One region of the Mesorhizobium sp. B2-5-3 genome, then DNA from elsewhere that is predicted to be linked to it. Evidence: predicted binding sites of a transcription regulator. Region 1 holds the regulator's gene; the other holds the start of a gene.
What was found. Region 1 encodes LexA, which represses DNA repair genes until DNA is damaged. Its sites were predicted from a motif close to TGTTCNNNNTGTGTTCNG; they were not measured.

Region 2: FJ867_RS00785 (helicase-related protein) is a predicted target of LexA. The motif match lies at 3,005-3,022, and genes of this name have one in related genera.

The regions. Positions count from the first base shown of each region.
Region 1 is NZ_VFUS01000011.1:52,038-57,542, forward strand. Features, by position in the region: gene gltX (glutamate--tRNA ligase) at 1-578, opposite strand, end outside; gene FJ867_RS22965 (ComEC/Rec2 family competence protein) at 682-3,132, shown strand; gene lexA (transcriptional repressor LexA) at 3,126-3,869, opposite strand; gene FJ867_RS22975 (TetR/AcrR family transcriptional regulator C-terminal domain-containing protein) at 4,336-5,013, shown strand; gene kynU (kynureninase) at 5,010-5,505, shown strand, end outside.
Region 2 is NZ_VFUS01000001.1:146,286-151,790, forward strand. Features, by position in the region: gene phaR (polyhydroxyalkanoate synthesis repressor PhaR) at 1-146, opposite strand, end outside; gene FJ867_RS00770 (hypothetical protein) at 264-461, opposite strand; gene FJ867_RS00775 (acetyl-CoA C-acetyltransferase) at 442-1,626, shown strand; gene phbB (acetoacetyl-CoA reductase) at 1,746-2,471, shown strand; gene FJ867_RS00785 (helicase-related protein) at 3,190-5,505, shown strand, end outside.

The DNA.
Region 1 (5,505 bases):
TGGTCGTCAACGACGACGGCATGCATGTAGGTCGGATTGCCGTCCGAGCGCAGGATGATGAAGTCGTCCAGATCCTTGTTGGGAAAGCGCACGTCGCCCTGGACACGGTCATGCACCACCGTCTCGCCTTTGGTCGGCGCCTTGATGCGGATCGCGCCCTTGACGCCAGGAGGCGCCTGCGAAGGGTCGCGGTCACGCCAGCTTCCGTCATAGCGCGGCGGCAGGCCCTTGACCCGCGCCGCGTCGCGCATTGCCTCAAGCTCGGCAGGGGTCTCGTAGCTGTAGTAAGCCTTGCCCATGCGCACCAGCTCCTCGGCCACCTCGCGATGGCGCGGCGCGCGCTCGAACTGCGAGACGGCGTCGCCGTCCCAGGTGAGGCCGAGCCAAGTCAGTCCTTCGAGAATGGCTGCTGTCGCCGCATCGGTGGAGCGCTCGCGGTCGGTGTCCTCGATGCGCAGCAGCATCGTACCGCCGGTGTGCTTGGCGTAGAGCCAGTTGAAGAGCGCCGTACGCGCGCCGCCGATGTGCAGGTAGCCGGTGGGCGAGGGGGCAAAACGGGTGACAACCTTGTCGGACATACAACTCTCGGGAAACGTCTGGAGCGGGGTGCGGATCACACGCACTTTCGCGCGTCGCGCGTTCATGTAGCATAGGGTGTCGAGGGCGCAAGGGGCAGACCCGATGGCTGGAGCGGGCCGGGGCGCGGAGGAAGGCGAGGACGTCGTTGCCGGCGTCAGCGAACGCTCTCTTTTTGCCATGCCCGCGCCCGCCTCATTGCCGCTGGCGTTGCCGCCCCTACAGCAGCCGGGCAAGTCGCCGCCGGCGGATGTTTCCACGCCGCCCGGCATTCCCGCAGCCGGCGCGGCCGTGCGTCTGCGCCGTGAGTTCGGCCGTGCTTCATGGCCTCGTCTGCGCAACGGCGTGGCCAGAGCGTCCGAGCTCGAACTCGATCGGGGCATAGGCTTCCTGCTCGTCCCGGTGTTCCTGGCATGCGGATCGATTGCGTATTTTTCGTTGGCGGCGGAGCCGGGCTTTGCCAAGCCTGTCGCGGTCGCGATCCTGATGTCGCTGTGCGCGCTCGTTTCACGCTCATGGCCGAAAACGCATCTGTGCTTCATGGCGGCGCTGTTGTGCGCGCTCGGCATGCTCGCCGGCAAAGTCGAGACGTGGCGGGCGGGAACGCGGATGCTGGGCTCGGAGATCTCCACGCAAATCACCGGCCGCGTCGTTTCGGTCGACCAGATGGAGACCGGCCGCATCCGGCTGACCATCGATGTGACATCGACCGCGCGGCCGAAACTACGCTACGCGCCCGAGCGCGTTCGCCTTTCGGCACGCAAGGTGCCGGCTGAAGTGACGGCCGGTTCGCTCGTGACCGGCTATGCCAGGCTGTTGCCGCCGACCGGACCGGTGCGGCCGGACAGCTACGACTTTTCCTTCGACAGCTACTTCGCCGGCATAGGCGCCAGCGGCTTCTTTCTCGGCAACCCCAAAATCGTCTCAGCCGATGACAGGCCGCTGTGGGCCGCCCTTTCAGCCGCCATCGAGAGTGCTCGCGAAAGCATTGCCGACCATATCAGGGGCAGCATCGGCGGTGCCGAGGGCGAGATCGCCGCGGCGCTGATCGTGGGTGTGCGCGCCGGGATTCCCGACGAGATCAACGAAGCGATGCGACGCACCGGCATCTACCACATCATCTCAATTTCCGGGCTGCACATGGCGCTGGTCGCCGGCACCGTCATGGGTCTGCTGCGTGGCGGCTTCGCGCTGTTTCCGAATTTTTCCTCCCGCCGGCCGGTCAAGAAATACGCGGCCGCGGCGGCACTTTTCTCGATCGCCGCCTATCTCGTCATTTCGGGCGTCGTTGTCGCCGCCGAACGCAGCTTCATCATGCTGGCGGTGATGCTGATCGCCGTTCTGTTCGATCGGGCGGCACTCACCATGCGCAATCTGGCTATTTCGGCGATCGCCGTCATCGTGGTGTCGCCGCACGAGGTGGTAGGGCCGAGCTTCCAGATGTCGTTCGCCGCCACCGCGGCCCTGGTGGGCGCCTATGCCGGCTGGTCGGATCGCAAAGCCGACAAAGCGCGGACCCCGCCGCCGCAACGGACCTTGCCCGGCCTCCTGACGCGAAAATTGCTGCTGGCGACAGGTGGGCTCGCGATGACCTCGATTATCGCGGGAAGCGCCACGGCGCTTTTCGCCATCTGGCATTTCCAGCGCGTGTCGCCGCTCAGCCTGTTCGCCAATCTTGCCGTCATGCCGATCGTTTCGGTCGTGATGTTCCTTGCGGTTGCCAGCGCGCTGCTGATGCCGTTCGGGTTCGATGGACCATCCCTTTATCTGATGGGGAAGGGACTGACCGCGATGATCGCCATATCAGGATGGATCTCGCAACGCTCGCCGGTCGACGCGGTCGGGTTGATTTCGCAGCAATCCGTCCTTCTGGTGGCGATCGCCCTGGTCATCGCGACGATGGCCACGACATGGCTGCGGCTGGCGGCACTTCCCTTCGCGCTCGCCGGCCTGTTGACCGTCTCGGACACGCGCACGCCGGACGTGCTGATTTCGGAGGATGCCCGCCTGGTGGCGTTGCCGATCGGCGGCGGCGAGCTCGCGATCAACCGGGCGCGCCCGAACGAATTCACCGTCGATAATTGGAAACGCGCGCTGAAGTCCGAAACCATCGTTGCGCCGGAACTGTTCGACAGCGGAGACCGACAGTTCGACATCTTCGATCCCGCGCAACTTCCGGCGGGAGCGCCTTTCTATTGCTTCACGGGCCTGTGCATGGCCCGGCATACCTCGGGGGCGATCATCGCGCAGGTGGAGGATCGCAAGGACGCCTGGAGGGCCTGCTCCTATGCGGATCTGATCGTCATCAACGACCCCGCAGGCTACGATCCCTGCCACAATCCGCTGGTTCTCGTCATCACCAAGCGGCAGCTCGCTCGTAAGGGAAGTGCCGCCGTCTTCTTCGACCAGCAATCGGCGACGGCACCGGCACGGGTCAGCTTTGCCGTCGACAGGCCATATCGGCCTTGGCACGAACAGCGGAAATTCTCACGCGAGGCAAGGGGACTGCCGCCTTACCGTAAACCCGAAAAGCCCACCGCCGACCCCGCTCAGTAGCGCCTGATCAGGCCGACCAGCTTGCCTTGCACCTTGACCCTGTCCGGTCCGAAAATACGTGTTTCATAGGCCGGATTGGCAGCCTCGAGCGCAATCGAAGCACCCTTTCGGCGGAAGCGCTTCAGCGTTGCTTCCTCCTCGTCCACCAGGGCCACGATGATCTCGCCGGGACTTGCGGTGTCGGCATTGCGGATGATGACCGTGTCGCCGTCGAAAATGCCGGCCTCGATCATCGAATCGCCCTTGACCTCCAGCGCATAGTGTTCGCCGCCCATGATCATGTCAGGCGGCACTGAAATGGAATGCGTCTGATGCTGGATGGCGTCGATCGGCACACCCGCTGCGATGCGACCCATGACCGGGATCGACACCGCTGAAACCGCATCGTCGTCATTGCCGGCAGCGGGCAGACGCGAAGACGTCGCCGGCTTGATCTGCCGGCTAGGGCTGCTGCCCTGTCCGAGGCTGCCCTGGATGACGCTCGGGGAGAACTTCTTTGCCGCGTTAAGACCCGGCGCGATCGAGTCCGGCAGGCGCAGCACCTCCAGCGCGCGCGCCCGGTTGGGCAGGCGGCGAATGAAGCCGCGCTCCTCCAACGCCGTGATCAGCCGATGAATTCCCGACTTGGAGGCGAGGTCCAGCGCTTCCTTCATCTCGTCGAAGGACGGCGGAATGCCGCTTTCCTTCAGCCGTTCATGGATGAACATCAAGAGTTCATGTTGCTTGCGCGTGAGCATGGCGGCCCCCAAAGGCATTGCACGAAGGGTCTGGAACCAGAATCAGAAAACAAACCCAGAACAAACACTATCTGTTCCAGTTGTGTTCCGCAACCATTTAAAGTTTAATGAATTTCTTAAGGCGACGGAAACGAAATGCCCTCCCGCAGCCAGCATCCTGCCAGCGCGGTCCGTCGTCAATGCGCTCCCGGGCCCTTTGAAACTATTTTGGTTAATGGCCTGTGGCCCGACCGGTCTCCACTCTTGGCACAAGCCTGCAAGCTGGGTGACCGGCAGGTGCGGGGTGCGTTTGGGCGGATTAGAAACCCCTGCGGCTCGTGAACGAAACGAAACCAAAATGCCAACTTCCGCCGGAAAACGGCCAGACACCACCACTGGTCGCGATGGGCTGCGTTCGCTCGCTCCTTGCTTCCCGTTCGCTTGACGAAACCGTATAATAATGTACGGTTTTCGAAGAGGAACACCAATGATCACGCCGAAGCAGGCCGCGCGACGCGAACGGATAGAGGAGGCCGCCTATGCGGTGCTCCGGGAAACCGGCTACAAGAGCGCCTCCCTGCTTGCTATCGCCAAGCGGGCATCGGCCTCGAACGAAACCCTCTACAACTGGTACGGCAACAAGCAGACCCTGTTTCGATCCTTGATCGAAGCCAATGCGGGAGAGGCAAGGAAGCTGCTGGAGGACGCCCTTCACCAGGCGCGCGATCCGCTCGAAACCCTGAACTTGCTCGGGCCAGTCCTGCTGACCCTCGTGACGGGCGACAAGGCGGTGGCGCTCAATCGCGCCGCGGCCGGCGACGTCAACGATACAGGCACGCTTGGCCAATCGATCGCGCAATTCGGCCGCAATACCATAATGCCGCTTGTTGGCGACCTGCTTCGAACCGCAAGTCGGGCCGGCCTGATCGCCTGTGACGATCCTGCCGAAGCCGCCGACATCTACATCAGTCTTTTGATCGGCGATCTCCAGGTTCGCCGGATCGTTGGGGTGCTCGAGGAACTGCCTCGGGCGGAAATCGAGCAAAGATCGAACCGGGCGTTCACCCTGTTCTTGCGCGTCTATGCGGCCAGCCCTTGCCCGGGCGGCAAAACAGCCGGCCCGTTTCCAGGGCGCTCTTCTCACCGAGGAACATCGCGACCATGAGCAAAATTCCCGATCTCGCAGCGATCGAGGCAATGGACACCGCGGATCCGCTGCGTGCCATGCGTGACCGCTTCACCTTGCCCCAGGGGGTGATCTATCTCGACGGCAATTCGCTGGGCGCCGCTTCGCCCGCCGTGTTCGGCGAGCTGCAGAAGGCCGCCACGCAGGAGTGGGCGCAGGATCTCATCCGCGCCTGGAACACCGCCGGCTGGTTCGACATGCCGGTCGAACTCGGCGACCAACTCGGGCGCCTGATCGGGGCCGCCGCCGGCCAGACGGTGGTCTGCGATACCACCTCGATCAACATCTACAAGGTGCTGCATGCGGCACTCGGGATGCGGCCGGACAGGTCAGTCATCGTCGCCGAGGGGGACAGCTTTCCGACCGATCTCTATATGGCCGAAGGCGTTGCCTCGACGCGGCCGGGCACGGTGCTGCGGCTCGAGGGTGTCGATGCGCCGACCATAGAAGAACTGATCGACGAGCGGGTCG
Region 2 (5,505 bases), on a different contig from region 1:
GTCTTGGCGTCCTGCACCGTGAACTCTTCGCCCTTCTTGACCATTTCGGCCAGGTCCTCGAGCGTCACATAGGTGCTGGTGCCGGTGTTGTAGAGCCGGCGATTGGCATATTTCTTGATGACGATCGGATCGTCTTTCGCAGCCATCTGCATCCTCCCCGGACACCGGCGCGCCTGAGTAAGCCGCCGGTAACGATTGCGCCCGTTTAAAGGATATGCGCAAAAGCGTCACAATTCCAAGCAGTTTGTGCAGTGCGGGATTAATTATCGCTGCATGGCCGGTGAAATATGCTGCGCAGCAGCGGACAGCTTGAAGTCGCGGCCATGCGCAGCTTGCTTGCGACGCATGGGTGCCCTGCCGATTTCCGGTTTGACTCGGGGTTGGGAAAGGGCAAGAAAAGTCTTCAATGACAGAACATCAGCTTGAGGTTTGGAGAACAGAATGCCCGCTTCCAATGCCATCGTCGTCGCCAGCGCGGCGCGCACACCGGTCGGTTCCTTCAACGGCGCTTTCGCCGCCACCCCGGCTCACGAGCTTGGCGCCGTCGTCGTAAGGGAATTGTTGTCGCGCGCCGGCGTCCAGGCGGCCGAAGTCGACGAGGTCATTCTTGGCCAGGTGCTGACCGCGGCCCAAGGGCAGAACCCCGCCCGCCAGGCTTCGATCCTCGCCGGGCTGCCCAGGGAGACCACCGCCTGGGGCCTCAACCAGGTGTGCGGCTCGGGCCTGCGCGCCATCGCGCTCGGCATGCAGCAGATCGCCACCGGCGATGCCAAGGTGGTTGTCGCCGGCGGCCAGGAATCGATGTCGATGTCGCCGCACGCCCAGCATCTGCGCGCTGGCGTCAAGATGGGCGACTACAAGATGATCGACACCATGATCAAGGATGGACTGTGGGATGCCTTTAATGGCTATCACATGGGCAACACGGCCGAGAACGTCGCCCGCCAGTTCCAGATCACCCGCGAGGACCAGGACCAGTTCGCGCTGGCCTCGCAGAACAAGGCCGAGGCCGCGCAGAAGGCCGGCCGGTTCAAGGACGAGATCGTCGCCTTCACCATCAAGGGCAAGAAGGGCGATACAATTGTCGACCAGGACGAATACATCCGCCATGGCGCGACGCTGGATGCCATGACCAAACTGAAGCCGGCCTTCGACAAGGACGGCACTGTGACCGCCGCCAATGCCTCCGGCATCAACGACGGCGCCGCCGGCGCGCTTTTGATGAGCGAAGCGGAAGCTGCCAGGCGGGGCATCACCCCGCTGGCGCGCATCGTCTCCTGGGCGACCGCGGGCGTTGACCCGGCGATCATGGGCACCGGTCCGATTCCCGCCTCGCGAAAAGCGCTGGAAAAGGCCGGCTGGTCGGTCGGCGATCTCGACCTGATCGAGGCCAACGAGGCTTTCGCCGCGCAGGCCTGCGCGGTCAACAAGGACATGGGCTGGGATCCCTCGATCGTCAACGTCAATGGCGGCGCCATCGCCATCGGTCATCCGATCGGCGCCTCTGGCGCGCGCATTTTCAACACGCTGGTCCACGAGATGCGCCGAAGAGGTGCCAAGAAGGGTCTCTCCACCCTGTGCATCGGCGGCGGCATGGGCGTCGCCATGTGCGTCGAAGCGCTCTAAAAGAGAAGTGAACGGGGAGTAGCGAATAGGGAAGAACGGCGTCGGCGCAATGGGATATCTGATCCCTACTCGTCATTCGCTACTCCCTGTTCACTCTCCCAACCAAAGGGAGGGAGCGCATGACCAAGGTTGCAATCGTCACGGGCGGATCGCGCGGCATCGGCGCGGCAATATCGATGGCGCTGAAGGAAGCCGGCTATTCGGTTGCCGCCAACTACGCCGGCAATGATGAGGCGGCGAGCAAGTTCACGGCCACAACCGGCATCAAGACCTACAAATGGTCGGTCGCCGACTACGACGCCTGCGCCGCCGGCATCAAGCAGGTCGAGGCCGATCTGGGCCCGGTCGCGGTGCTGGTCAACAATGCCGGCATCACGCGCGACGCCATGTTCCACAAGCTGACGCGTGAGCAGTGGAAGGAGGTCATCGACACCAATCTCTCCGGCGTTTTCAACATGACGCATCCGCTGTGGAGCGGCATGCGCGACCGCAAGTTCGGCCGCGTCATCACCATCTCCTCCATCAATGGCCAGAAGGGCCAGGCCGGCCAGGTCAACTACTCCGCGGCCAAGGCCGGCGACATCGGTTTCTCGAAGGCTCTGGCCCAAGAAGGAGCCCGCGCGGGCATCACCGTCAACATCATCTGCCCAGGCTATATCGCCACCGAAATGGTCCGGGCGATCGATGAGAAGGTGCTCAACGAACGCATCATCCCGCTAATCCCGGTCGGGCGCCTCGGCGAGCCGGAGGAGATCGCGCGCTGCGTCGTCTTCCTCGCCTCCGAGGACGCCGGCTTCATCACGGGATCGACCATCACCGCCAATGGCGGCCAGTACTTCGCCTGAGGTCTCGCCGGGCTGCCGGCTTCCCGGTGCCGATTGAAGGAGGGCTCGTTCGCCATCCGCTTCGGATGTCCGTGACGCCGTCCGATGACGGCTGTCGGCCTGCTGTTCCAATCCGGCACGCAAAGGTTAATGGCGGCAGCGGGTATTGTGCAAAACTGCCTGGACAAGCTGTGCATTGTCGGTGGAAAACCTGTGCGCAACACTACATCTTGTCGTGAACAAACAGGGAAAATCCCGACATCGCCGATTCGTCGCCCTTTCGTTCCATGTTTGGCCGCAATGTTAACGAGAGCAGTTGCAATCGCCTATCAAACTGTTAATTTCTACTAAGAAAGTTCAACAATTTCATAAGCTTGGATGAAGCAAGGCGGGCTGCCACACGGCTTTGCCAGCGAAAGTTAACGGCGGCTCTCGCCTAGCATGAAACGGGCCAATTCCGTGATTCAGCATGTGGTAAGGATCATCAGCCAAAACTCCACATCTAGCCGTGAACAAAACCTGAATCCGGGCGAGTCAGCGATTCGTCGCCGATTCGTTCCAGACTCGTTCCAACCCTTAATCAGCAGCCGAACCGAAGCTCGACGGAGGTGACTTCGAACCGCCAGCGGAACATTCCGCTTTCGCTTCGCGCCTGAAATCCCTATGTGTCGCCTGTCATACGCGCCACCCAAGGCGTGCTCCCGACAATGAGAGGCCAGAAAGCCTTATTTCCGAGCCGATGAACATCCATCCGAAACCCACCGAGCCGCTGATCCTATCGGGTCGCGACGTGACTGCCGTGCTTGGGCCGACCAACACAGGCAAGACCCATCTCGCCATCGAGCGCATGGTGGCGCATGAAAGCGGCATCATCGGCCTGCCGCTCAGGCTCTTGGCGCGAGAGGTCTACACCCGCGTCTGCGAAAAGGTCGGTGCCCACAAGGTGGCGCTCATCACCGGCGAGGAGAAGATCCAGCCGCCAGGCGCCAGATATTCGGTCTGTACCGTCGAAGCCATGCCGCGCGAGACCGATGCCGCCTTCGTCGCCATCGACGAGGTGCAGCTTGCCGGGGACCTCGAGCGCGGCCACATCTTCACCGACCGCATCCTGCATCTGCGCGGCCGCCAGGAGACGCTGCTGCTCGGCGCCGCCACCATGCACGGCATCTTGCAGCGCCTGTTGAAAGGCGTCTCGGTGGTGACACGACCGCGGCTGTCACATCTGGCCTATGCCGGTTCGAAGAAGCTGACCCGCTTGCCCCGGCGCACAGCGATCGTCGCCTTCTCCGCCGACGAGGTCTATGCCATCGCCGAACTGATCCGCCGCCAGCAGGGCGGTGCGGCCGTCGTGCTTGGCGCGCTCTCGCCCCGCACCCGCAACGCCCAGGTGGCGCTGTTTCAGTCGGGCGACGTCGACTATCTCGTCGCCACCGATGCCATCGGCATGGGCCTTAACCTCGATCTCGACCATGTCGCCTTCGCCCAGAACCGCAAGTTCGACGGCTATCAGTATCGCAACCTGACGGCGGCCGAACTTGGCCAGATCGCCGGGCGCGCCGGCCGGCACCTGCGCGACGGCACCTTTGGCGTCACCGGCCAGGTCGACCCGCTGGACGAGGAATTGGTCAAGAAGATCGAAAGCCACGACTTCGACCCCGTGAAGGTTCTGCAGTGGCGCACAGCGCGTTTCAATTTCGCCAGCCTCGACGCGCTGAAGCGCTCGATCGAGACCAATGCCCCGGTGGAGGGCCTGACCCGTGCGCTGCCGGCAGTCGATGCGCAGGCGCTTGAGCACCTGTCGCGTGACGAGGACATCAGGGCGCTCGCCACCGACGCAAGGCGCGTCGCGCTGCTGTGGGAGGCCTGCGCGCTCCCCGACTACCGCAAGATAGCGCCGGCCCAGCACGCCGACCTCATTGCGTCGATCTACATGGACCTCGCCAGGCATGGCCATGTCGACGAGAATTACATGGCCGAGCAGGTGCGCCGCGCCGACACCACCGAGGGCGACATCGATACGCTGTCGCATCGCATCGCCCAGATCCGCACCTGGACATTCGTGTCGAACCGGCCCGGCTGGCTGGCCGATCAGGCACACTGGCAGGAAAAGACGCGCGAAATCGAAGACAGATTGTCGGATGCGCTGCATGAGCGGTTGACGAAACGCTTCGTAGACCGCAGGACTTCCGTCCTCATGCGGCGCCTTAGAGAAAATACCATGCCTGAAGCCGAAATAAGCCCAACCGGAACCGTCCTCGTCGAAGGCCACCATGTCGGCGAGTTGCAGGGGTTCCGTTTCACCGCCGATCAGAGCGCTGGCGGCGAAGACGCCAAGGCCGTGCGCGCGGCCGCCCAGAAGGCGCTGGCGGCGGAGTTCGAGGCACGCGCCGAACGCTTCGGCGCCTGCGCCAATGGCGACATCGCGCTCGGTTCCGACGGCACGCTGCGCTGGATCGGCGCGCCGATCGGCACGCTTGTTGCCGGCGAGGACGCGCTGAAGCCGCGCCTGGTGCTTTTGGCCGATGAACAGCTGACCGGCCCGGCGCGTGACAAGGTCGCGGCGCGTGCCGAGCGCTTCGTCAATTTCCAGATCGAATCCCTGCTGAAGCCGCTGGTCGATTTGAAGAATGCCGAGCAGATATCGGGTATCGGCCGCGGCATCGCCTTCCAGCTGGTCGAGAATTTCGGCCTTATCAATCGCCGCGACATCGCCGAGGAGATGAAGTCGCTCGACCAGGAAGGCCGCGCGGCATTGCGCCGGCTGGGCGTGCGCTTCGGCGCCTATCATGTCTTCGTGCCGGCGCTGATCAAGCCGGCGCCCGCGGGATTGGTGACGTTGCTGTGGGCGCTGAAAAACGACGGCAAGGACAAGCCCGGCTTCGGCGACGTCGTCCATGCGCTGGCATCGGGCCGCACCTCGGTGGTCATCGATCCGGCTTTCGACAAGGCCTTCTACAAGCTTGCCGGCTACCGCAATCTCGGCCGCCGCGCCGTGCGCATCGACATTCTGGAACGGCTGGCCGACCTGATCCGCCCGGCGACCAACTGGAAGCCC